DNA from 3 places in the Brevibacillus sp. NPDC003359 genome. Region 3 is predicted to be linked to each of the others. Evidence: riboswitches for the same ligand, from Rfam matches in the RefSeq annotation. Region 3 holds a riboswitch; each other region holds the start of a gene.
The links. Region 3 has a riboswitch for S-adenosylmethionine ahead of ACFYU8_RS03505 (ABC transporter permease). Riboswitches for the same ligand answer to the same signal wherever they lie in the genome.
Positions count from the first base shown of each region.

Region 1 (7,413 bases), on a different contig from region 3:
TCGCGACCTGATCTGAGATGGAGAAGCACTCCTCCTGGTCATGCGATACGTACACAGTCGTAATTCCCAGCTCTTGTTGAATGCGACGGATTTCTACGCGCATGTTGATCCGCAGATTGGCATCGAGGTTACTGAGCGGCTCATCGAACAGGAGCAGGTCTGGCTGAATCACCAGTGCCCGGGCAATCGCCACGCGCTGTCTTTGACCACCGGACAGCTCCTTCGGGAAACGCTTTTCATAGCCGCCGAGACTCACGACTTCGAGAATTTGCTGCACTCGGGTCTTTACCTCTGTTTCATTGATCTTGCGCAGGCGCAAACCGAACGCCACGTTATCGAATACAGACAGGTGTGGAAACAGCGCATAGCTCTGGAACACAAACCCGAAGTTGCGTTTGTTGACCGGAACCCGCGTATAATCTTTTCCTTCAAACATGAATCGGCCATCTTTTGCTTCGAGAAAACCCGCAATCAGGCGCAGCGTCGTCGTCTTTCCGCAACCGCTCGGACCAAGCAGAGAGATGAGCTGTCCCTTTTCGATATTGAGATTGAAGTTTTGCAAAATATATTGATTGTCATAGGCAACCGATACGTTTTCCAGCGTGAGCAATGCCATGAGTTGATGCCTCCGTTATCGTTTTGTAAAGTAGGAAAGCCCCATCAGACGTTCAATGATGAACATGAGAATAGCCGTAAGAATCATGAGCAGCACGGAAATAGCGGCGATCGTGGGATCGAAGTTGTTTTCTACGTACGTCAGCATCTGGATCGGCAGCGTGCTTACCCCTGGTCCTGTCATGAAAACAGAGATATCTACGTTGTTGAACGACTCCAGAAAAGCGATCAGGATCGCAGCAATAATCCCGGAGCGAATATTTGGCAAGACAACTTTGAAAAAGGTTTCGAGACGACCTGCCCCAAGGCTTAAAGCCGCTTCTTCAATGGCGAAGTCAAAGTTGGACAAGGAAGATGCAATAACGCGAATGATAAACGGAAGCATCAGCACCGTATGACCGACGAGAAGTCCCGCATAAATCGGCAAATTGTACACGACAATGACGTATTTCAGCATGGCAAAGCCCATAACAATCCCCGGAATCAGGACAGGTGAGATGAAAACCCCATTCAAGATGCCCTTGCCACGAAATTCAAAGCGACTGAGCGCATAGGCTGCCGGAATCCCCAACAAGAGCGCCAAGAGATTGCCCAGCAAGGAAACGAACATCGACGTCTTGAACGTCGTCATGAACATTTCTACCTCGAAAATGTTTTCGTACCACCGCCAGGAAAAGCCCTCCGGCGGAAACTTCAAGACGCTCCCCGGCTCAAACGACGTAAAAGATATGATAATGAGCGGCCCTAGCAAAAACAGAAAGACGAGAGAGGTAAACAGGGCCAACCCGCGATTTTTCTCCTGCATAGCTTCTACCCCTTCGGATTTAATTTCGTCGCCAGCTTGTTCATGAAGTAGATGACGACAAATGTAATGACAATCATGATCGTGGCAATGACGGATGCCAAATGCCAGTCATTTAGTGTAATTGCATTTTGATAAAGGAACGTAGAGATGACTCGCTGTTTTCCACCTAGCAGGGCAGGCGTGGTGTAAGCGGTCAAGCTGCCAACAAACACCAGAATGCTACCAATGATGAGTCCCGGTACACTCAGCGGCACGATGACCTTCCAGAAGGCAGTCAATTTCGAAGCACCCAGGCTTTCCGCCGCCTTCAGCAAATCCGGGTCGATATTTTCCATCACACCTACCAGCGTAATAATGATCAGCGGCAGAAACAGATGAATCAGGCCAATCATCATCGCAGTCGGCGTATACAATATTTCCAACGGCTTATCGATGAGCCCGATTGCAAGCAGCGAGCTGTTCAACAAGCCCTTTTTTCCGAGAATAATCATCCAAGAGAACGACCGCACGACAGAGCTGGTCAGCAAAGGAAAAATCGCCAACGCCAGCAAGATACCTTTTTTGCGAGGCCCCAGCTTGGAAATGTAGTACGCAGCAGGAAAACCAATCAGAACACACGCAATCGTCGTGACCAGACTGACTTGCAGTGTCGTCATCATAATTTTCAAGAAGTACGCATCGGTAAGAAATTGGAGATAGCCTTGGATCGTAAAGCTACCATCTTGATAAAAGGTGGATGCAATCGTCATCACGATCGGAATGACCATGAACAGCGTCAAAAACAGTACACCCGGCAACAGCAATAAATAGAGACCCGTTTTTCTCATCTGATTAACTCCTGTTCACGGTATCGTCAGGCTTTCAATGCGCCGATAAAACGCGCAAAGAACGCATCTGCATCTACGTCCAGACAGACGTTTATGTTCGGTTCTTTTTTCAGGCGGTTTTGAAAGTCGCAAACCGTTTGCCCATCACATAGCTCACTTCTCGTTTCGATATCCACATATAGCTTCTGCGTCTTCACCAGCTTCGGGTCGAGTGCGACTGCGACAGCTAACGGATCGTGCATAGCGCACGCATAGACGCCATTTCTCCCAAAATAACGATGGAGGTAATCAGACGTACTCTGTCTCACGTACTCGCCCATCGGTGTATCCCCTAACTCGCGAATGTGCTCCTCGTTCAACAGCACGCTTCGCGTCACATCCAGTCCAACCAGCGTCAATTGCGGGAAGCCGGCATGGAACACGACCTTGGCTGCCTCTGGATCGACGTACATGTTATACTCCGCAACGGGCGTCACATTGCCGTGCTCACGAACCACTCCACCCATGAAAATGACTTCCTTGACGTGTTGGACAAGCTCCGGGCATTTTTTCACCGCCAGCGCCAAATTGGTCAGCGGTCCCGTCATGATAAGCGTAATCTCGCCGGAATGCGCGAGCACATTTTCCACGATGAAATCAGGGGCAAAGCCAGCAGTCGGCTCCTTGTAAACCGGAACTCCGGCAAGAGCGCCACCTAAACCATCTTCACCATGTACAGCATGCTCAAAAAACAACGGCCGTAGCAGCGGTTCAGACGCTCCGCAGACGACAGGGATTTGCTCCCCGGCTTGCAAGAAATCGAGAATTTTGCACGTGTTTTCTGTGGCTTTTCGCAGCGATACGTTGCCATTCACGGTGGTGATGCCAACCAGATCGAATTGCCCGCTCTTCACAGCGAGAATAATGCCAAGCGCATCATCAATGCCCGTATCCACGTCAAGAATGATCTTTTGCACGAGTGGTCCTCCTCACGTTCATTCCTCATGAAAACGAGGGTATATCTGTAAATGACTATACCCTCGCCTTTGTTTTTCTATCGTTCGTTATTGCGTGATTTCACGATTCCAACGGTCAATCCATGCTTTGGAGTGCTCGTTTACGAATTTCATGTCCAGCATTTGCAATTTGCTTACGGTTTCTTCGCCGTACGTTACACCTTTTGCTTCTTCTTCCGTCAGTTGAACCGTTTTGTTTACAGGGGAATCGATCTTCGCTTTTGCTGATTTCTCCTGAACTTCCTTGCTCAGCTGATAGTTGATGAAGTCTTCTGCCAGCGCTTTGTTTTTCGAGCCTTTTACGATGTTAACGGTATTCATGACAGCGTATCCGCCACTTGCAGGTTGTACGAAAACAGCTTCTGGAACAGCAGCCTTGATGTCTTTGAAGTACATTTCCATGATTGGGCCTACGCCGATTTCTTCTTGTCCAAACATGTTCACATATTCAGATGTCTTGTCATAGAATTTCACAACACCTTGGTTGACTTCTTTCATTTTCGCGAAGGCTTGATCCTCATTGAACTCCTTGCTGCCTGCTACTTTGGAAGCACTGTCGAGAACCATCGGGCCAGTTGTGGACGTAATGCTTGGCAATGTCAGCTTGCCCGCCAGCTCTGGGTTCCACAGGTCTTTCCAATCCTTGATCTCGGATTGAACGAGCTTTGGATTGTAGGCGATTCCGAATTGCCCAATCGTATAACCTGGGCCGTACTCCTCGCCCAGTGGCGCTTTTGCGATATCGTAGATTTGATCCAAATTCGGGATGCGGCTGCGGTCGATTTTTTCAAATGCCCCACTCTCAATCCCTTGCTGTGCATAGTAGTCAGAGAGATAGATCAAGTCTACATTGGAGCTGCCTTGACGAATTTTGTTCAAGCGCTCGGCGTTGTTTCCGATTTCCAGCACGATTTTCACGTTATGTTCTTTTTCAAACGGCTCATATACTTCTTTGCGGAAAAAGTCTTCGGAGAAGCCCCATGTGGAGATAACCAGCTTTTGTGGCTCGCCCTTGGCTTCGCCGCCAGCTCCTCCCGCTTGTGGTTGAGCATTGCTGCCACAGCCAGCGAGAGCCATTGACATCACAGAAAAAGACAGGATTCCAGCAAGTAATTTTTTCATCGTAATTCTCCTCCAGTTGGGTTCATTTGATGACAAAATATGGTGGTAACAATAAAAAGAAAAGTACCCTTGATTAGAACGTTTCATTCTAAACAAGAGCACTTTTCTTCGTAAACAAAGAGAAGTGACACCCGTTTTACGCGTTGTCTACGGTCTCCCCTTAAGATAGATCAAAAGAGAAAATCCGAACGATTGCGTCAGGTATTCAGTTCTGATTCAGCTAAAATAACATTCGTGATCGCCCACTGCGTAGGCGCATCATAGTCCCGCAGCACGGCTTCCAACGGCAACCCCATCTCTTCTTCCAATCGCTCTCGCAGTCTCTTCTTATAAAGAAGGGACATACGAAAATCGACTTCGAGCTTGAGGGCCGGTGCTTCTCCTTCCAACGCTTGTGAGCGTGGAGAGCGGCGATGCTTGGCTTGGAACGTAATCATCTGGTTTTCAATCGTGACTCGGAGCAAAGTCGTTCCAAATCCGAACAACTCTTTTGCTATCTCATTATAGATGGCAGACAGCTTTTTTCTGGTTTCATTGGAGTCTACTAGAGTCATGTCATCACCTGCGATAGCTGGTATCGGGTTCATTCGCTCTCATTATACATATGATTTTTCGATTCTTCAATAGAATATTCGTATTTAGATCAATTTCACATTTTTCCACCTAGTCATTCGTTTACAAAAACATTTGACACCCGCAAAATCAGTAGTTATAATCCAACTATCCAAATATGAATTAGCGACAATCGTTTGGACTTTCAATTTCATAGCATATTCTCTTATGAAGAGAGGTTGAGGGACTGGCCCTATGACACCTCGGCAACCTATCACACTTGATACGGTGCCAAATCCAGCGGATTTATTCCGACAGATAAGAGAGGTATTGTTGCAGTGTGGTTTACATACTCGCAGATCCAGCCTCTTTCAGTCGGAAGAGGCTTTTTTCTATTCCATCATACATCCAGAGAAAAGGGGTATTTTCATGAAAAAGACTGGTCTACTGCTCACTACACTACTGCTCGCTGCATCGCTCGTAACGGCTTGCGGCGGCAAACAAGAAGCCGCTCCAGCTAACGGTGGCGCTGCTGCTGAACAAACCTCGCTCAAAGTGGGCGTCACTGGCGGCCCGCACGAAGAGATTCTGAATAAAGTCAAAGAAGTTGCAAAAGGGAAAGGGCTCGAAGTCCAAGTCGTCGTTTTCAATGATTATGTACAGCCGAACCAAGCGCTCGATAAAGGCAATCTCGATGTGAACAGCTTCCAAACCATCCCGTTCTTGGCAAAGTTCAATCAAGACCACAAAACGAAAATCGTCGAGGTTGGCAAAACCGTCACATATCCGATGGGTCTTTACTCCACCAAGCATAAAAAAGTGGAAGACATTCCAGCAGGCGGCGTTGTCGGCATTCAAAACGACCCGACTAACCGAGCGCGGGCCCTCTTGCTCTATCAGGCAGCTGGCTTGATTAAGCTCAAGGATGGCGTGGGAGACAACGCGACACCACTGGACATCGTAGAAAATCCAAAAAATTTGCAATTCAAAGAGTTGGAAGCTGCTTTCCTAGCACGCTCGCTGAGCAATGTAGAGGTTGCTTCGATTAATACGAACTTCGCGATGGAAGCTGGCTACTCCCCGCAAAAAGATGCGATCTTCGCTGAGACAGCCGACTCTCCATACGTAAACATCCTGGCAGCCAATGAAGCAAACAAAGACAATCCGGCAGTCAAAAAGCTGGTGGACATCTACCGTTCAGAAGAAGTGAAGAAATTCATCGATGAACGTTTTGAAGGAGCTGTACTGCCGTCCTGGTAAGATCGACGCCAGGAACATCAAGAACAACAAGGAGAACTCGATATGATACAGCTAACCGATATTCATAAGTCGTATCAAGTAGGAAACAAGCAGGTAGAGGCATTGAAGGGCGTATCCCTCCAGGTGGAAAAAGGGCAAATCTACGGGGTTATCGGCTTTAGCGGAGCGGGGAAAAGTACCCTGCTCCGTACCATCAACCTGTTGGAGAAGCCGACCAGCGGTTCTGTGATCGTCAATGGTCAGAACATGCTGACCCTCAAGGAAAAAGAGCTTCGGCAAGCTCGCAAAAAGATCGGGATTATTTTTCAACACTTCAACCTGCTCTCTTCCTATAATGTCTTTGACAATGTGGCGGAAATCTTGCGGATGAATCGCGTCCCTAAAGATGTCATTAAGCGCAAGGTAGAAGACCTTCTCGGCTTGGTTGGCTTGTCTGATAAAGCAAACGCTTATCCTTCTCAGCTATCCGGTGGACAAAAGCAACGGGTGGGCATCGCTCGTGCGCTGGCGACTGATCCGGAAATCCTGCTCTGTGACGAAGCGACTTCCGCTCTCGACCCGCAGACGACCGAATCAATTCTGGAGCTGTTGCTCGACATCAATCGGAAGTTTAACCTGACCATCGTGCTGATTACACATGAAATGCAGGTCATTAAGAAAATTTGCGACCAGGTAGCCATCATGGAAAACGGTGTCGTCATTGAGCAAGGCTCTGTTTTGGATGTTTTCAGCAATCCACAAGAGCAAACGACTCGTAATTTTATCAAAACGGTTTTTGACGATCAGGTACCGCAGGAGATTTTGTCCAAGATCAAGGAAAGCGGGCCCGTATCCAAAATTGTTCGCGTTGCCTTTCGCGGTGATGCTGCTCTCGATCCTGTTCTTGGAACGCTGTCTGCACGTTTTCCGATTAGCACCAATCTGTTGTACGGCTCGATTACGACCATAAAGGGAACAGCTCTCGGCATTTTGCTTTTGCACATATCCGGTGAAGAACAGGACATTCAGGACGGCATTCGTTTCTTGCGCGAATCCGTCTACCGCGTAGATATTGTGTCACCAGAGGAGGTGCGGAGCTAATGGAGCGTCTAATTGAAATGATTCCCGTATTCGGGCAATCGCTGCAAGAGACCGTCATCATGGTTGGGTTTTCATTATTCATTGCGACACTGATCGGGATTCCACTTGGGATTTTGCTCGTCATCACACAGGCGAATCACCTTTTCCCGAACAAATT
Region 1 is NZ_JBIAOR010000023.1:6,529-13,941, forward strand. It holds gene ACFYU8_RS29135 (ABC transporter ATP-binding protein) at 1-616, opposite strand, end outside; gene ACFYU8_RS29140 (ABC transporter permease) at 632-1,420, opposite strand; gene ACFYU8_RS29145 (ABC transporter permease) at 1,426-2,247, opposite strand; gene ACFYU8_RS29150 (nucleoside hydrolase) at 2,274-3,203, opposite strand; gene ACFYU8_RS29155 (ABC transporter substrate-binding protein) at 3,291-4,364, opposite strand; gene ACFYU8_RS29160 (hypothetical protein) at 4,562-4,918, opposite strand; SAM riboswitch class I at 5,140-5,241, shown strand; gene ACFYU8_RS29165 (MetQ/NlpA family ABC transporter substrate-binding protein) at 5,346-6,176, shown strand; gene ACFYU8_RS29170 (methionine ABC transporter ATP-binding protein) at 6,219-7,256, shown strand; gene ACFYU8_RS29175 (methionine ABC transporter permease) at 7,256-7,413, shown strand, end outside.
Region 1: it holds a riboswitch for S-adenosylmethionine, as region 3 does, so the genes downstream of both, ACFYU8_RS29165 (MetQ/NlpA family ABC transporter substrate-binding protein) here and ACFYU8_RS03505 (ABC transporter permease) in region 3, are expected to answer to the same signal.

Region 2 (7,413 bases), on a different contig from region 3:
GCTCTTGTGCTCCCACGCTGTCATCTTAAATGGACCGTTGCTTACATGCGTCGCCGCTTCGTTCGCCCATTTCGGATTGGCCTCCACTACTTTTTGGTTAACCGGGTAGTACGTGTAGAAAGCCGTCAGCTCCAGGAAGTAAGGCGTAGGATTCTCCAGCGTGACTTCCAATGTTTTGTCATCGAGAGCCTTTGCACCGAGGTCGTCGGGCTTCAACTTGCCTTCGTGAATCAGCTTCGCATTTTTAATGTAGTACAGCTGATAGGCATACTCAGCTCCAAAGGTCTTGCCGAGTGCACGCTTCCATGCATACACGAAGTCATGGGCAGTTACTGGATCGCCATTGCTCCACTTGGAGTCGCGGAGCGTGAACGTATACACCAGTTTGTCATCTGAGAGCTTTATTTCAGATGCTACTGAATTCACTGGCTTTGCGTTTGCATCGAAGCGAGTCAAGCCATCAAAAGTAGCACGAACAACCGCTCCCGAAGTGGCATCCTTCGTAAGACCTGGGTCGGCTGTCGATGGCTCACTCGTAATGTTCGCCCGAAATACCTGCTGCTTTCCATTTGCAGGCTTTTCAGCGGGCGCTGTGGTTCCCTCGGCTGGAGGGGTTGTCGTTGGTGGCTGCGTACTCGTGGAGCATCCGGCTAGCACACTTCCGGCGACCAGCATCGCACCAAGAAACAACTTGAGTTTCTTTTTCATCTGAAAATTCCCCCTTATCTATATTTTCTCACTTCAAACACAATATACTCGACTAGATTTGGGTTGAAAACGGGGTTGCTATAGATTTAATTTAATTTTATGAAAATTCACTATATTATAAATAAAAGTAAAACCCAACCAGCTTGTAGGCCAGTTGGGCTTTGTTGATCGATCAATTATTTCTACTTTAGAACGCTGGAATAATCGCGCCTTTGTATTCTTCTTCAATGAACTTTTTCACTTCAGGTGAGTTCAGTTCTTTTACCAGCTTTTGAATGGCTTCGGAATCCTTGTTGTCAGGACGAGCTACCAAGATGTTCGCATATGGAGTATCTTTGTCTTCAATAAACAGCGCATCTTTGGTTGGAACGAGCTTTGCTTCCAGTGCATAGTTGGTGTTGATCAGCGCCAAATCTACTTCTTCCAGAACGCGTGGCAGCATTGCTGCTTCTACTTCTTTGAACTTCAGGTTTTTCTTGTTCTCAACAACGTCTTTCACAGTACCACTGATGCCAACGCCTTCTTTCAGCTTGATCACGCCGTTTTTCTCCAAGAGTGCCAGTGCGCGGCCGCTGTTTGTTGGATCGTTTGGCAGCGCAATTGTTGCGCCATCAGCTAATTCATCCACAGATTTTACTTTTTTGCTGTAAGCGCCGAATGGCTCGATGTGTACAGCCACTACTGACTCCAGGTTCATGTTTTGTCCTTTATTGAACTCTTCCAGGTAAGGCTTGTGCTGGAAGAAGTTAGCGTCGAGTTGTTTCTCGTTCACTTGAACGTTAGGTTGTACATAATCGGTGAATTCTTTAATTTCCAGATTCACGCCTTGTTCTTTCAGTTTTGGTTGAACCAGCTTCAAGATTGCTGCGTGTGGAACGGGAGAAGCGCCTACCTTCAATGTTACTTCCTGTTGTCCGCCTTGTGCGCCGCCTTCAGCTGGTGCTGGTGATGTTTCGGTTTTGCCTCCGCAAGCTGCCAAAGAAAATGCCAACACAGTAGAAAGTACAGATACGACTAGCTTTTTCATGAATGATTTCCCCCTTGCATGTATTTATCTTATCATTTGAAACCCTATATGGAAAAATCCTACTTACGGCTGAACTTCAGAACCAGACGGTCCCCCAGCGATTGTAAGATCTGTACCAACACCAGCAAAATAACAACAGTCACAATCATGACATCGGTTTGGAAACGCTGATAACCGTATCGGATCGCCAAGTCACCCAAACCACCACCGCCAATTACTCCAGACATCGCAGTGTAGGAGACCAGCGTAACCGTCGTGATCGTAATGCCCGCGATCAATCCTGATCTAGACTCTGGCAAAAGGACATTCCAGACGATCTGCCAATTAGAAGCTCCCATGGATTGTGCAGCCTCAATCACGCCTTTATCAATCTCACGCAGAGAGGTTTCCACCAAACGCGCGAAAAACGGAGCGGCACCGAATACGAGCGGCGGAATAGCACCAAGTACGCCGAGTGAAGTTCCTACGATCATTTTCGTCACAGGAATCAGCAAAATCATCAATATGATAAACGGTACCGAGCGCAATACATTGACCACGAATGATGCGATCGTATAAAAAGAGCGGTTTTGCAGAAGCTGTCCGCGTGAGGTCAAGAACAGAATGATTCCCAGCGGCAAACCAATCAGGACGGTAAACAGAGTGGAAAAACCAAGCATCGTGAGCGTATCCATCGTACCTACACCGATTTCAGCCCAATCCACATTTTCGAATGTCCAGTCCATTTATATCACCTCTACTTCCAAGCCACGTTGGCGCAGCGTCTCGATGGTCTTTTGATTCTGTGCGACATCGCCTTCCAGCTCGATCACCAACTGACCATACGGCGTATCCTTCATGCGAGAGATCGTTCCCTGCAAAATGCTGAAGACCGTACCTGTCTCTTGCATCGTTTGGAATAGAATCGGCTGATACGTTTTTTCACCGAGGAAAGTAACACGAGCGATCGTGCGGTTCCCCGAGGCTTTTTCGTGCTCGACTGCTTCACGCAGTTCAGTAGAATCCGCTACTTGTTCCACGAATTCTTGTGTCGTTGGATGCTTCGGACGAAGGAAGACATCCAGTACGTTACCTGACTCGACGATCTTTCCTCCATCAATCACGCCGACACGATCACAAATGGAGCGAATGACGTGCATCTCGTGGGTAATCAACACAATGGTCAACCCCAACTTACGGTTGATGTCCAAGAGGAGTGCCAGAATGGAGTTCGTCGTCTGCGGATCGAGAGCCGACGTAGCTTCGTCACAGAGCAGCACTTTTGGATCATTTGCGAGCGCCCGGGCAATCCCGACACGCTGCTTCTGTCCGCCAGACAGCTGGGTCGGATATTTGTCCTTATGTGCCTCCAAGCCAACCAGCTTCAGCAACTCGTTTACTTTCTTATCTATCTCTGCCTTCGGACGCTTCGCCAGCTTGAGCGGAAACGCGACATTTTCGCCGACTGTCGACGAAGACAGCAAGTTAAAGTGCTGAAAAATCATGCCGATTGCGCGGCGTTTTTCTTGCAGCTTCCCTTCAGCCAGCTTTGTCAAATCGACGCCGTCTACAATAACTTCCCCCGAAGTTGGGCGCTCTAGCAAATTGATGCACCGGATCAACGTACTTTTTCCTGCACCTGAGTGTCCGATAATCCCGTATATTTCTCCTTGCTCTATGGAAAGGTCGATCCCCGTTAACGCTGGGATGGTTTTACCTTGTACTTGATAGCTTTTATGCAAATGACGCAGTTGGATCAACGCATCCACCTCCCGACCACAATCTTGATAAAATATAAAAACCCCTTTTTCACAAACGAAAAAGGGGCTGCAACGCAATGTATACGTTCGCATCCACCTTTCTCATCTATACAAGATCCAAATGATCCTGTAGGAATTGGCACCGCGACGTTCATTCGAAAATGAACCGGCTGCCGGGCTTCATAGGGCCTGTCCCTCCGCCTCTCTTAATAAGAAAGATATCTACGTATATTATGTTCGTTTTTTTGTTTTCATCATGATACAAAACGGATTATATCCTTTTCGGAAATATCACGTCAATAGTAATAGAAGGAAAAGTTTTTTAATCCATGACGCCGTTGCGGATAATGGTAGAAAATCATGGTTAGTCTTTCCCAAAATACAAAAAACAGCACGCTTAGTTTTGCGTGCTGCTTTCTTTCTCTCCCACGGGTTTATCTGAAGTTTCTGTAGGAGGGGCTATTTTTTCTTGGATAAAAGACTGAATCTGATCGACATCTGGAATCAAAACAGAACCTGCTCGGTTCGATTCACGGAACATCCCCATTGGTGGCAATTGATAATTGCCCGGCTGTAGCGTGTCCAACTTTAATCCGAGTGCAGACAGCTTCAGCATATCCACCGAACTAATGTTGGTTTGAACATACGGGGTTACTTCCTTCAAAATCGTAGGAAGCTGAATCAACGTCGTGCCATTCTTCATCTGATTCACGACAGCCGACATCAATTTGCGTTGTCGCTCCGTCCGTGTATAATCTGAGGTCGCATCATGGCGGAAACGGACATATTGTAAGGCTTTGTCTCCATCCAGCTTTTGCAGACCTTTTTTCAGATTAATATCGTACACACCTTTGTCTGTCGGGTCATGATAATACATATTTTTTTCTACATCGATCTCGACTCCGCCCACTGCATCAATCAGAGCCTTGAAGCCTTCAAAGTCAGTAATCACGTAACGATCTACTGGAATTCCAGTGAACTGACTAACCGTTTCCATTGCCAGCTCAGGTCCACCTTCTACAATCGCAGAATTGATCCGCGAGCTACCTCTACCTGGAATATCTACATACGTATCACGCAGGATTGAAAACATGTCATAACGTTTCCCCGTAGGATCGATGCTGACCAGCATCATGGAGTCAGAACGAGGAAGCCCGTTATTTTTCATTCCTCTGCGGTCTACTCCCATCAACAAGATGTTGACACGTTCCTTGCCATCCCACTCTGGTATTTCTGCTGCTTTGGTGGAATTCCCACCACTAGGCGGTGCGATGTTGGGTTCTTGAATATTTTGAGCAAATTGATAAAAAGAGTATCCGTAATATCCTGCTGTCGTAGCCATCACGACAAGCAAAAGAAGCAACACTCGTTTCCATATTCTCATAAAGTCCACCTTTATTCTCTCTATCCTCAGTTGATGTCATCTCTCCACTTTGTTTAGTATACTCGAATTTGGGGAAAGTGGAGCAGCCTTTATTTGGCTACCTGTGACATTATATACATTTAGATTTACAAAGTTTAGAATGTTCGTTATACTATTCTTATCCTTATTATAAGGGGTGAATTCCCGTGATATCACCGTCAGCCTTTCTCCATCGCTATCCGCGTGAGGCCATTTTCTTCCTCATCGCCAGCTTTATTAACTCCTCCGGGAGCGCTTTTATGTGGCCCTTAACTACATTATACGTACATACCATTTTGCAACGGTCGATGACGGAAGCCGGATTCGTCTTGATGATCCAATCGCTGGCTGGAATCTTCGGCCAATTCATCGGCGGATCGTTGTTTCATCGACTAGGTGCCAAGCGTCTCATTGTCGGCGCATTGATTGTTCAAGGACTTATTCAATTTTCCATTCCTTTCGTTCAGAGCTGGCCTGTCTACCTGATTCTCATGATGGGACTTGGCTTTACGTTCAACCTGTCGTTCCCAGCCATTCAAGCATTTATCGGTTTTCGCTGGAAAGAACAGCGCCGAGAATTGTTTAACATCGTCTACGTCGGTAATAATCTAGGGATGGCAATCGGAACCGCGTTGGCCGGCGTCATTGCCACTTTATCTTTCCAGCTGACTTTTTGGTTCAATAGCACGAGCACTTTACTGTTTGCCTTGTTCTTCTTCCTTTTTATGAAGAACATCTCCCATCAAGAGCTGGTCGGAGAGAATCAGGATGAACAGCAAAAGCAGCGCGAGAAAAACAAATTCACCCTGCTATTGAGCTATCAATTGTACTTGTTTATGGCATTGGGCGCAGCATTCATTTTCTTTTCCAACACGGTATGGAACACAGGCGTTGCTCCTTATATTACCGAGCAGGGTATGCCACTGTCATCGTATAGCTGGCTATGGACCATCAACGGCATTATCATTTTTGCCGGGCAGCCCATCACATCCTGGATCAAGCGGCTGTTGAATCAGAGCTTGTCTGCCCAACTTGTCGTCAGTGCCATCGCGTACGCTGTCGGTTTTGGGTGTATGCTGATCTACCACGGTAGTTATTACGCATTTGTCGTCGGAATGGTTATCACTACATTTGGTGAAATGCTCATCTCGCCCACTATTCCTACCTTTATTTCGGAAAAGACTGGAGAGAATGCACCGTTTTATTTGGGGGTCGTAGGGGCGATTACCACGGGTGGAAGGCTCTTGGGGCCGTTGGCTATGGGGTTCATGTACGACCACGGTGGCATTCATCCAACTCTGCTCTTGGCAACATTTGCATCCGCTGGTTCGGTCTTGCTCTGTCTGTTACATGCTTATTTTCATCGGGAAAAACAAACAGAGGTTGCCAAATACTGATTTCAACTGCAAAGAAGCCGCCCGATCCCTATTACAGGAACGAGCGGCTTGTTCATTACACTACTTCTTTTCTCCCTTGATTGGCACTTCCCAATCGACTTTGTTCTCTTTTATTACATGATCGAGGACAACTGTTATTTCCTTCACATCTTTTTTCTCAAAGAGCACCTCTAGCTTCCCTTCGAGTTTTATCGTACCATCTTGATTTTCTTTTTTGTTGACCATTAACCTTACTAGTCTGGCCTCATTCCCGTTTTCGTCCTTTACCGTCCATCGCTCTGGAAGTCCCACAATATCTTTGGCCAGAATGGCTTCCAATGGAATATCGATTGAGGTATCCTCCTCATCAACTTCCATTTCGATCGATTGAAACGTGATTTGGTTCCCAGCTACATTCACTTTTTTCGGACTTTTCTCCAGTTCAGCAAGAGATAGCTTGGTTTGAGAAGAGACTTTCTCTCCTGTATAGACAGCATCGAGCTTCATTGTCAAGTTTTTTGCAGGGTCCAGCGGCATGTACGTATGGACAAAACTCGTACTTGGCTGCCACTTCGTTGTGTAGTCAATCGAGGCGCCATGGCCCATGCCTAGGATTCTGAGATTTTGATCCCCTTCATATGGGTCAATCATATCATCCCATTTGCCCACTACAGTACCCGTTTCATCGACAAGCTCGTAACGAAAACCCTCCACTACTTTCTCATTCGGATTGCTGTTTGAGAACTCTAGCTGCGTAGCAGTGGGAACAAAGCGCGCTTCTTTTAGCTCTACTGTTGCCCCTGTTGGAGTTTTTAACTCCTTGTTTAACGCTACTGTTTTCATGGCTGCTTTTGCTGGTCGCATATCAATCGGGATATCGAAATTCCACTTGCCTTTCGTATCTGTCAGGCGCTTCACGCGCATTTCCAAAATCAATTCGTCCGGCATTGGATTCGCTTCATTAAAGAATGCACCCAGACCGCCTCCGTAGCCGTAGGCGAAGTTTTCACCGTTCGGCAGCGGCAGCCACCCCAGCAATTCCGATTGATCATCTAATCGTTTGATTACTTTGCCATTTTTATCTTTCAGTCGAACTTCCCTGAATTCATTCACATTGTCGCTTGAAATGAACGTGAACTGATCCTCCCAGAACGAAGGAAT
Region 2 is NZ_JBIAOR010000011.1:126,117-133,529, reverse strand. It holds gene ACFYU8_RS22675 (peptide ABC transporter substrate-binding protein) at 1-708, opposite strand, end outside; gene ACFYU8_RS22670 (MetQ/NlpA family ABC transporter substrate-binding protein) at 896-1,735, opposite strand; gene ACFYU8_RS22665 (methionine ABC transporter permease) at 1,795-2,460, opposite strand; gene ACFYU8_RS22660 (methionine ABC transporter ATP-binding protein) at 2,461-3,474, opposite strand; SAM riboswitch class I at 3,574-3,690, opposite strand; gene ACFYU8_RS22655 (LCP family protein) at 3,872-4,858, opposite strand; gene ACFYU8_RS22650 (MFS transporter) at 5,044-6,273, shown strand; gene ACFYU8_RS22645 (DUF4179 domain-containing protein) at 6,334-7,413, opposite strand, start outside.
Region 2: it holds a riboswitch for S-adenosylmethionine, as region 3 does, so the genes downstream of both, ACFYU8_RS22660 (methionine ABC transporter ATP-binding protein) here and ACFYU8_RS03505 (ABC transporter permease) in region 3, are expected to answer to the same signal.

Region 3 (7,413 bases):
ACCTTTTCCTACAGCAATGTCAGCGATCATTTTCAGCCAATCTTGGAAATTAATCTGTACCGTGTCATCCAAGAAGCTCTACATAATGCACTGAAATACGCGAAGGCGACACTCATTGAAGTCATCCTGTACAAGGAAGACGATCAACTGACTTTGCTGATTCAGGACAACGGAATCGGATTTGTTCGCGAACAGGTTCAGGTTGGTCTGGGACTCAAACATATGGAAGAACGAGTGGATCAGACGGAGGGGAGTCTTCAGATTCAGTCCGTCCTCCACGAAGGTACATCGATTAAGGTAACGGTACCGGGACAAGGGGGAGAGCAGTGTGATACGGGTGCTTTTGGTCGATGACCACACGATGATTCGGAAGGGTTTGCGTGTCCTTCTCGAAAGTTACTCTCAAATAAAAATTGTCGGAGAGAGTCATTCTGGCAGCGATGCCATCCTAAAAGCCACTCAGCTACAACCCGATGTGGTGCTGATGGATTTGTCACTGCCGAATGGGCTGGATGGGTTTACAGCGAGCAATGAGATTCGCAAGTCGAATCCTTTCGTGAAAATCGTCATATTGACCATGCATGACGAGGAGATTTTTGTCCAGAAGGCCATCAACGTCGGAGTCCATGGATACATTCTAAAAAACAGCCATGGCGAGCTGCTGTTTCAAGCCATTATGGAGGTGTGCAGAGGTAAGCGCTTTTACAAGACTTCCGTATCGGAAGAGATCATCAAACTATGGCTGAAATCAGATGCGAAAACATTGCCTTCTGTCTTAACGGTACGTGAAAAGGAGCTTGTCAGACTCATTGTGCTTGGCTATACCAATAAGGAAATCGCCGACAAGCTGTTGATCAGCGTCAAAACCGTGGAGAATCACAAAACGAATATCATGCAGAAGCTACAGCTCGACACCAAGCATCAATTGATCCAATATGCCATTAAAAATAGATATCTCGATCTGGCATTTTAATCGTCCAGATCGAAAAGTAGGGGACTTCCCCTATATGGAAAAAATGACAGAGAATTAAACTAAATGATAGAGACTGCACCTCTTGAACAATCATCCTACGTATGGAAACGATATCGTCGTCGAAGGAGGAAGCATGGCAAAACAAGTTCATTATTCCATTGTCATTGTGGGAGCAGGCTCAGCCGGTATCTCTGTTGCTGCCCGTATCGTCCGAGCTTCCAAAAAGCTCAAGGGACAAGTCGCCATCATTGATCCCGCATCCAAGCATTATTATCAGCCGTTGTGGACATTAGTCGGAGGTGGTGCCGCGAAAAAGGAGGAATCCGAGCGTGACCTCTCCTCTCTGATCCCCGCAGGCGTCGACTGGATTTGCGATGCGGTCACTATGTTTCAACCGGAACAGCATACGCTCAGTACGGAGCAGGGAACCATCTTTTCCTATGACTATCTCGTTGTTGCTGCTGGTCTGCAAATAGATTGGGATGGGGTAAAGGGCCTGAAGGATGCCGTTGGCAAGAACGGCGTTTGCAGCAACTACGCATATCACACGGTAGATAGTACATGGGAAGCCATCCGGAGTTTTCAAGGCGGCACTGCCATTTTTACACACCCGAATACACCCGTAAAGTGTGGCGGAGCTCCTCAGAAAATCATGTATCTGGCCGATGAGTATTTCCGCAAGCTACAGGTTCGCAACCAGTCAGAGATCATTTTTGCATCGGCAAAGGGCAGTATTTTTGACGTTCCCACGTATGCAAATACCCTCAATGACGTCATTCGTCGCAAAAACATCGAAACCAGATACAAGCAAAACCTCATAGAAGTGCGGGCGGATACCAAAGAAGCCGTATTCGAGAATCTGGACACCAACGAGCAGGAAGTATGGAAGTATGACTTGCTTCATGTGACCCCTCCCATGAAAGCACCCGATTTCGTTAAAAACAGTGCATTGGCAGACGCAGGAGGTTGGGTCGATGTCGATCCATATACGCTTGCGCACAAAAGATTCCCTACTATTTTTGGCATTGGCGATTGCGCGAATCTTCCTACTTCCAAAACCGGAGCTGCTATTCGCAAACAGGCGCCAGTCGTCGAGAAAAACCTGCTCGCGCTGATTAACGGTCATCCATTGGAGGCAAAGTACGACGGCTATACATCCTGCCCGCTCGTAACGGGGTACAACAAACTGGTACTGGCCGAATTTGATTACAACCAGATGCCGTGTGAAACATTTCCTTTTGACCAGTCTGAAGAGAGATTCAGTATGTACCTGATGAAAAGAGAACTGCTTCCCATTCTTTATTGGAATGGCATGTTAAAAGGTTTGATGTAAGGCGGCGTTGAAAGAGAGGAGGAGAGCAACATTTTGAAGGACAGAAAGGAACAGAGCAGCTCTGACATGTTTTGGGAAGATTTGTCTGATCCAGAAGTTCAGGAAGCAATCTCTATTTTGATCCGAAAGCTCCCGAAAATAAAAGATACCGTTCTGGCTGCTGAAGAGGGACTAGAAGTAGCGACATCGATCTTGCGTGATCAGGAATCACTTCGGTATCTGTTTGAGCGGGTGGATGGTCAACTGTCCCGTTTCTCAGTGGAAAAAGAATCGATAGACGCCTTGTTCACTTTGCTTGAGAAGTTGCCAAAGCTCGTTAAGTATGTCAGCGTTCTCGAACAAGCTGCTGATTTTCTGGAGAGTCTCGGAAACGATAAGCAATCACAGCAATACGTGCTTTCTGGTATGAAAGCGTATATCGCTCCCGTGTCCTCCCAAGTGGAGCACGGGGTGGCTGTCTTCCGGGAAGCAAAGGTAAGAGCCGAAGGTAAAAGCGAACCAGTTTCCGTATTTCGTCTTTTCAAGCTCATGAAGGATCCCACCGTCCAAAAAACCCTTCGCTTTACCCAATCGCTGCTCGAAGTACTCGAGGAAAAATCAAAGAAATAAGATACGTGTAAAAGGAGGATTGCATCATGTTATTGCGTTACTTTTATGATGAAAAGCTGGCACATGCATCTTATCTGGTCGGCTGCCAAAAAACCGGTGAGGCCATTGTGATTGATCCCAGCCGGAATCTGGCTCCGTATTTTCAAGTTGCCAAGGCAGAAGGCGTTTCCATTGTAGCTGCCACCGAAACGCACATTCACGCTGATTTTGTATCGGGTGCACGCGAACTGGGCGCAGTTCATCAAGCGAAGCTGTTTTTATCCAATGAGGGCGATGAAGATTGGAAATATCAATATTTGGAGGGTTTGAACCATCAGCTTGTCCACGATGGGGATCGCTTTTTTATCGGAAACTTGCTATTTGAAGTCATGCATACCCCTGGCCATACACCCGAAAGTATCTCCTTCCTTTTGACAGACCTCGGTGGTCATGCAGATCGGCCCATCGGGATCTTCACGGGAGATTTCGTCTTTGTCGGCGATGTCGGCAGACCGGACTTGCTCGAAAAAGCGGCGGGAATAATGGGAACATCCGATTCAGGTGCAAGAGCCATGTTCCAGTCTCTCCAAAAATTCAAGCAATTGCCGGATTATATGCAGGTATGGCCAGCTCATGGCGCAGGAAGTGCTTGCGGGAAAGCATTGGGGGCCGTACCGTCTTCTACCGTCGGTTATGAAAAGCTCTTTAACTGGGCAATGTCACACACCAATGAAGAGGAATTCGTCAATGCACTTCTGGATGGACAACCAGAGCCGCCAAAGTATTTTGCAGTGATGAAACGCGTGAATAAAGAAGGCCCTGCGTTGCTCAAGGAACTCCCTGTAGTCCAAGAGTTCAACTCGTTTGAATCGATAAAGGAATGGCTGGAAAACGGACAGATTCTCGATACGCGTCCGTTCCAGCAATTTGCGAAGGGACATTTGGATGGAACATTCCACATTCCTTTTAACAAGTCATTTGCCAACTGGGCGGGATGGACTGTCGATTACAATCGACCGGTTCATGTCATGGCTACCCCAGATGAGCTGAACGAGATTTTGCTGACCTTACATTCCGTTGGGATTGATCATGTCACGGGCTTTATCGACAGCGGCAAGCTAATGGAAAGGGAAGCGTCTTCGCTCGAGACAATCGAAGAGGTTACACCGTTGGAGATTGCAGAGAGGGTGGAAAAGGGAGAGGTTCACGTAGTAGATGTACGTAATCTCGCTGAGTGGAACGAAGGGCATATTCGGGATGCACAGCACATCATGCTCGGTATGCTCGCAATGCGGCTGGATGAGATTCCTCATGATAAGCCGCTTCTCGTACAGTGCCGTTCCGGTGCCCGATCTGCCATTGGAGCAAGCATTCTGAAGGCAAATGGATTCAAGGATGTAATGAATTTGAGCGGCGGAATCTTGAAATGGCAAAAGGACGGCTTGGCACTCGCAGAACGAGAATAAAACGAAGTGAGGCATTGCAAAGGGTGAGCGTATGACTATCGACCTTATGATCACACTGTTTGTTATCGGTTTCACGGGATCGTTTATCTCCGGTCTCGTCGGAATCGGGGGCTCCATCATCAAGTATCCGATGCTCCTGTACATTCCGCCCGCCCTTGGATTCGTTGCTTACACAGCTCACGAAGTATCCGGAATAAGTGCAGTCCAAGTATTTTTTGCCACTCTTGCTGCTGTTTGGGCTCTGCGCAAAGATAAGCTCATTCATTACCAGCTCGTTCTGTACATGGGAAGTGCCATTATTGTCGGGAGCTTGCTTGGAGGATATGGTGGAAAATATCTTTCGGCAGAAGCCATTAATATCGTTTACGCCATTCTGGCCACCATTGCTGTAACCATAATGTTCCTGCCAAAAAAGCGGATTGACGAACAAGAACAGTCCGAGGTTACCTTTCATAAACCAACAGCCGTTTTATCCGCTTTGATTGTCGGAGTCTCTTCCGGAATTGTCGGGGCAGCTGGGGCTTTTATTTTGGTTCCCATCATGCTGGTGATCCTCAAGATTCCGACAAGAGTAACGATTGCTTCTTCTCTTGCCATCACCTTTCTTTCTTCCATCGGTTCGACTGTAGGGAAATGGATGGCGGGGGACATATTGCTGTGGCCATCCGTGATCATGGTTATCGCTAGCATCATGGCAGCGCCCATCGGTACGAAGGTCAGCAAACGGTTGAACACCCGGATTCTCCAAACCATTCTTGCTTTGTTGATCCTGGGCACTACAATTAAGATTTGGGCCGACATCTTCCTATTCATACGGATGTGAAGATTTAATTTTTCCATCAATCAAAGATAAAGAAAAATCAATTGTCATGGAACGGCGTTGACATATCCGAGTAAAATGATAAGATAAAAAAGAATTTTACGATGCAATTAAATTTCATAGAACATTCTTATCAAGAGTGGTGGAGGGACTGGCCCGATGAAACCCGGCAACCTTGGTCTAATTGACCTTACGGTGCCAATTCCTGCAGATGTATTCTGCGAGATAAGAAGGTGGGAACTGCGAAATCGCCCCTCTTCTTTTCGGAGAGGGGCTTTTTATATTTATAATCCGTAGTATTCATATCTTTTTACTTTGTATTATGCAAGGAGGAAATAACATGATTCATTATGCGGTCAAGCGTGGCTTTCTCATGATCGTTACGCTGTGGATTATTGTCACGGTGACGTTTGTGACCATGCACCTGATTCCGGGTGACCCGTTCGCGTCTGACGCGAAAATGCTTCCGGAAGAAGTCGTGAAGAACATGCGGGCGGAGTACAACTTGGATCAGCCAATCACGGTACAGTACCTGCTCTATCTGAAAGGATTGTTGCAATTTGACCTAGGGCCATCTATCCAGTCCAAGACGAGGGACGTGAATACGCTCATTGCGGAGGGTTTTCCCGCTTCGGCTGTTCTGGGACTCCAGTCGTTTATTGTGGCGCTGGCAGGTGGAATCACACTGGGAATCGTAGCGGCACTCTATCACAACCGGACATTGGATTTCTTGTCTATGTTTGCAGCCATCATCGGGATCTCCGTCCCCAGTTTTATTCTGGCACCACTGCTGATCAAGTACATGGCGGTCAAATGGGAGTTATTGCCCGTCGCTGCGTGGGGGAGCTGGGAGCACTCGATTCTTCCAACGCTTGCGCTCGCCATCGGTCCGCTTGCCATTATCGCCCGCTTCGTACGAGCCAGCATGCTTGAGGTTTGGCAGCAGGAATACATAAGCACGGCGGAGGCGAAAGGGCTTGGCACCTTTTCCATCGTCGTCAGACACGGGATGCGCAATGCCATGTTGCCGGTGCTTACCTTTGTCGGCCCGCTGTTTGCCAACCTGCTGACTGGGACCTTTGTAGTGGAAAAGATTTTCGCCATTCCCGGGCTCGGCAAATACTTCGTGGAAAGCATTTTTAACCGCGATTATCCCGTGATTTTGGGAATGACAGTGTTTTACAGCTTTGTACTCATTTTTACTTTGTACATCATCGACCTGCTGTATCGGGTGATTGACCCACGCATCAGATTGACGAGTGGAGGGAAATAGCATGATGGCCAATCAAGCAACACAACTGGATTCCCTGTTTCGACCGGTCGACCGAAACCGACTTTCCGAGGAAAATCGGGAACGTCCCAGTCTTGGGTATTGGCAGGAGGTATTGCAGCGGATAAGCCGCAATAAGCTGGCGATGCTCGGGTTCTTCCTGCTCATGGCAGTGGTGACCCTGTCGCTCATCGGGCCGATGCTTGTTCCCCACAGCCCGCATGAACAGTCGTTGACAAAGGGAAATCTGCCGCTGTCGGGCGAGCATTGGTTTGGAACGGATGACCTGGGCCGGGACATGTGGGCACGTACCTGGATGGGAGGCCGCATCTCTTTGTTTATTGGTGTGGCGGCAGCAGCCATCGACCTAGTGATCGGTGTTTGCATCGGCGGAATATCCGGTTACATGGCAGGAAGGAACAAGCTAGGCGACCGTGTGGACAACATCCTGATGCGTTTGGCTGAAATACTCTACAGCATTCCGTATCTGCTGGTGGTCATTCTGCTGATGGTGGTTCTTGAGCCTGGACTCACAACGATTATTATTGCCCTTTCGCTGACCGGCTGGGTCGGCATGGCCCGCCTGGTCAGAGGACAAATCATGCAGATCAAGCGGCAGGAATTTGTGCTAGCCGCAGAAAAGCTGGGAACCTCCCATGCCAAAATCATCATCAAGCATCTGCTTCCGAATACGCTCGGCGTCATCATCGTCAACCTGACCTTTACGATTCCGCACGCGATTTTCGCCGAATCATTTCTCAGCTTTCTTGGGTTGGGTGTGCAAGCACCCACCGCCAGCTGGGGAACGATGGCCAACGACGCGCTGGCAGTTATGCTTAGCGGGCAGTGGTGGCGGCTGTTTTTTCCGGGATTCATGATTTCGCTTACCATGTTCGCGTGCAACGCGCTCGGGGACGGTTTGCAGGACGCACTGGACCCGCGGATCAGAAAATGAGGGGGAGT
Region 3 is NZ_JBIAOR010000001.1:769,990-777,402, forward strand. It holds gene ACFYU8_RS03475 (sensor histidine kinase) at 1-354, shown strand, start outside; gene ACFYU8_RS03480 (response regulator) at 329-973, shown strand; gene ACFYU8_RS03485 (FAD/NAD(P)-binding oxidoreductase) at 1,107-2,306, shown strand; gene ACFYU8_RS03490 (helical membrane plugin domain-containing protein) at 2,340-2,915, shown strand; gene ACFYU8_RS03495 (rhodanese-like domain-containing protein) at 2,942-4,360, shown strand; gene ACFYU8_RS03500 (sulfite exporter TauE/SafE family protein) at 4,392-5,183, shown strand; SAM riboswitch class I at 5,308-5,412, shown strand; gene ACFYU8_RS03505 (ABC transporter permease) at 5,521-6,453, shown strand; gene ACFYU8_RS03510 (ABC transporter permease) at 6,458-7,405, shown strand.